2 regions of the Enterobacter sp. ECC-175 genome follow, and region 1 is predicted to be linked to the other one. Evidence: predicted binding sites of a transcription regulator. Region 1 holds the regulator's gene; the other holds the start of a gene.
The links. The regulator Fur, encoded in region 1, represses iron uptake genes when iron is present. The targets are predictions, from matches to a motif close to ATAATAATGAGAACNACTATCAA.
Positions count from the first base shown of each region.

Region 2: a site for Fur is predicted at 1,249-1,271, ahead of bfd (bacterioferritin-associated ferredoxin). Genes of this name have one in related genera too.

Region 1 covers NZ_CP143776.1:1,890,302-1,892,505, reverse strand. The annotation lists gene fldA (flavodoxin FldA) at 71-601, shown strand; gene fur (ferric iron uptake transcriptional regulator) at 893-1,339, shown strand; gene chiQ (ChiQ/YbfN family lipoprotein) at 1,485-1,814, opposite strand; gene chiP (chitoporin) at 1,858-2,204, opposite strand, start outside.
Region 2 covers NZ_CP143776.1:173,881-176,084, forward strand. The annotation lists gene V1599_RS00935 (A24 family peptidase) at 14-487, shown strand; gene bfr (bacterioferritin) at 471-947, opposite strand; gene bfd (bacterioferritin-associated ferredoxin) at 1,020-1,214, opposite strand; gene tuf (elongation factor Tu) at 1,393-2,204, opposite strand, start outside.

The DNA of each region.
Region 1 (2,204 bases):
GCTATTATTGCCCTTATCCGTGGACAATTTGCGCCACCATACTATTAAGTTTCAAGAGGTTATTTTACTCATGGCAATCATCGGCATTTTCTTCGGCAGTGACACCGGCAATACCGAAAACATCGCAAAAAACATTCAAAAACAGCTCGGTAAAGACGTTGCCGATGTGCACGACATCGCCAAGAGCAGCAAAGAAGATCTCGAAGGCTATGACATCCTGCTGCTGGGCATCCCGACCTGGTACTATGGTGAAGCGCAGTGCGACTGGGATGATTTCTTCCCTACGCTTGAAGAAGTGGACTTTAACGGCAAGCTGGTCGCCCTGTTCGGCTGCGGCGATCAGGAAGACTACGCGGAGTATTTCTGTGATGCGCTGGGTACTATCCGCGACATCATTGAGCCGCGCGGCGCGGCTATTGTTGGCCACTGGCCAACCGCGGGCTATCACTTTGAAGCCTCCAAAGGCCTGGCTGATGACGACCACTTTGTTGGCCTGGCCATTGACGAAGACCGTCAGCCAGAACTGACCGCCGAACGCGTTGAAAAATGGGTGAAGCAGGTTCGTGAAGAGCTGAACCTGGACGACATCCTCAACGCCTGATATCCCTGCGGCGCGACTCCGGTTGCGCCCGTTGTCCAGGTCAAACCGATTAAATTAATTGCTACAAACTTTTAACTTTTCCGTTCAGACCTGTACAATATCCCCCTGGTAAAACGTGGGCTCCATCGAACAAGTTTGTTGGTGATACCCCATTTTTATAAGCATATTTTGCTTGAGACTTGCAGTTTTCATTTAGGCGTGGCAGTTCTATAATGAGACGCATTATCCCAAGTGCATTCTCTGTCACTTCTTCTTTTGAAGTGAATCGTTTAGCAACAGGACAGATTCCGCATGACTGACAACAATACCGCATTAAAGAAGGCTGGCCTGAAAGTAACGCTTCCTCGGTTAAAAATCCTTGAAGTGCTTCAGGGGCCAGACAATCACCATGTCAGTGCGGAAGACCTTTACAAGCGTCTTATCGATATGGGTGAAGAAATTGGCCTGGCAACCGTCTATCGTGTGCTGAACCAGTTTGATGACGCGGGCATTGTTACCCGTCATAATTTCGAAGGCGGTAAATCTGTTTTCGAACTGACTCAGCAGCACCACCACGATCACCTGATCTGCCTCGACTGCGGCAAGGTTATTGAATTTAGCGATGATTCCATCGAATCACGCCAGCGTGAAATCGCTGCGCGTCATGGTATCCGCCTCACCAACCACAGCCTGTACCTGTATGGTCACTGCGCTGAAGGCGATTGCCGCGAGAACGACCGCGCACACGACGCCAAATAATCCGTATTCATACTCTGAGCCAGCCGCGAGGTTGGCTTTTTTTTTGCCTAAAAAAGCCCGGTGGCGCTGCGCTTACCGGGCCTGAGGGGCTGTGACACCTTTGCAGGCCGGTAAGCGCAGCGCCACCGGGCGTGAATACAGCGCATTAGTTATTGTTGCTGCGAATTTCCTGCCAGATTTTATCGCAGCGCTTCGCCACTTCCTGATCGTTTCCGGTTTTACGCGCCTGGATGCAGGCCTGGTAATCCATCACGCGAACGCTCTCCTGCGTGGCAAACTGCTCGTGCGCCTTCTCTTTTTTCAGCACGTTCAGCACGCTTTGACAGGCCTCGATTTTTTCTGGCGAGCCTTGCGCGGTATTGATACAGGCGCTGTACGCCTCTTTTAGACGCGAATCCTCTTTCGGCCCCGGTGAGGTTGCGCAGGCCGCAAGCCCGGCGGTCATCACCGCGACAAGTACGATTTTCTTAAACATAGCCGTCTCCATTCCGGCGGGCCTTAGCCCGCCAGAGCGTTTATCAGAAGATAGTGAATGGGGCGATAACCATGAACTTCACGTCGCGCTCATCCTGGAAGATGTTGCCGTAACCACCGCCCCAGCTTGGGATATCGGAGTGGTTGTCGTACTGAGTGAAGTGCAGTTTGAACATGGTGCCCTTCGCACGGCCGTCCTGTACGGTGTACATCGCATCAAGGCTGTACGCAGACTCTTTGATTTTGTTGGACGCGTAGTCTTCACGCTGGCCTGCGGCGTTGATAAACCAGTCGGCCGGTTTTGCATCCCAGGCGTAAACATAGGACGCACCGACGGCCCAGCCCGACAGATCCCAGTTTTTGAGGTCATACATCGCCCCGAAGAACACCG
Region 2 (2,204 bases), 1.7 Mb from region 1:
CGAGGCGCACACCATGCTAAACACCCTCCCCTTCTTGTTAATCTATTTTTCATTATCCGTATTGCTGGTGCGTGAAGATATCCGCGCAGGCATCCTCCCCGATAAATTTCTCTGCCCACTGTTATGGTCAGGCTTGCTTTATCAGCTCTGCATCCATCCTGATTTTCTTGCCAGCGCAGTGGTCGGTGCAATGGCGGGATACCTTGGGTTTGCCGCTATCTACTGGGGGTATCGGCTTATGTATCGGCGTGAGGGAATGGGCTATGGCGATGTGAAATATCTGGCTGCGCTCGGAGCATGGCACGGCTGGTGTGTTTTACCGGCTCTCGCCTTAGTGGCCGCACTCATGGCTGTGCTCTATCTTCTCGTTCTTTCTTTGCGAACCGCTGAAAAATTGACATTAAAAAACCCACTGCCTTTTGGGCCATTTCTGGCAGCAGCGGGTTTATGCGTCGGATGGCAGAGCTTGTTTAATCTGCCACTTTAATCTGAGACTGAAGATAGTTTTGCAAACCGATTTTGCCAATGAGATCCAGCTCGGTTTCGAGCCAGTCGATATGGCCTTCTTCATCTGCCAGAATTTGAATCATCATGTCCCGGCTGACGTAGTCATGAACGCTGTCCGCATAGGCAATGGCTTCGCGCAGATCTTTTGCACCTTCCAGCTCAAGCCGCAGGTCGGAACGCAGCATCTCTTCAACGTCCTCGCCGATACCCAGCTTGCCAAGGTCCTGCAGGTTGGGAATGCCTTCGAGAAATAAAATACGCTCTATATATTTATCGGCGTGTTTCATCTCATCGATGGACTCATGGTATTCAACGTCGTTAAGGCGAGTCAGGCCCCAGTTTTTAAACATTCTTGCATGAAGAAAATACTGGTTGATTGCGACAAGCTCATTTCCCAATAATTTATTGAGATAATTTATGATTTTAACATCACCTTTCATTATATAGTCCCTCCGCTTCCACTCATTGAAGCGTAGAACGGGCTACAGGGATGTCAAAAAAAAGATAGACGCTCAGGCAATCTCTTTGAATTCTGGGATCTGCATCAGTTCATCCTGCATGATCTCACGGGCAGCACGAACGCACTTACCGCATTGATTTCCTACTGGAACAAACTTGCGAAGCTGCTGAAATGACTGAGGCTGAAACTGGCGAACGGCCTGGCGGATTTTTTTGTCACTCACACCATTACATAAACAAACGTACATAAACACTCCCGTTCAAAATATGCGCAAAGTGTAAGTGAGAATGGTTATGATTACAATAGCACAAACGCCATGATACGGGGCGGGAGCGAACAAAAAATGCGAATGTTTGCGGTAAAACAAAAAACAAACTAACAAAAAAGGACGCCGAAGCGTCCTTTTTTTAGTCAGGGATAATGAATTAGCCCAGAACTTTAGCAACAACGCCCGCGCCAACGGTACGGCCGCCTTCACGGATTGCGAAACGCAGACCGTCGTCCATCGCGATTGGGTGGATCAGCGTCACAACCATCTTGATGTTGTCGCCTGGCATTACCATCTCTACGCCTTCTGGCAGTTCGATGGTACCGGTCACGTCAGTTGTACGGAAGTAGAACTGTGGACGGTAGCCTTTGAAGAACGGAGTATGACGGCCGCCTTCGTCTTTGGACAGGATGTACACTTCAGATTCGAACTTGGTGTGTGGCTTGATTGAGCCTGGCTTCGCCAGAACCTGACCACGTTCGATTTCTTCACGTTTGATACCACGCAGCAGAACACCAACGTTCTCACCAGCACGGCCTTCGTCCAGCAGTTTGCGGAACATTTCAACGCCAGTACAGGTAGACTTCGCAGTCTCTTTGATACCAACGATTTCAACTTCTTCGCCAACTTTGATGATACCGCGCTCTACACGACCGGTAACAACGGTACCACGACCGGAGATGGAGAATACGTCTTCGATTGGCAGCAGGAACGGCTTGTCAATCGCACGCTCTGGTTCTGGAATGTAAGAATCCAGGAAGCCAGCCAGTTCGATGATTTTCGCTTCCCACTCTGCTTCGCCTTCCAGCGCTTTCAGCGCGGAACCACGAACGATTGGGGTGTCGTCGCCTGGGAAATCGTACTGAGACAGCAGTTCACGAACTTCCATCTCTACCAGTTCCAGCAGCTCTTCGTCATCAACCATGTCGCACTTGTTCAGGAACACGATGATGAAAGGAACGCCTACCT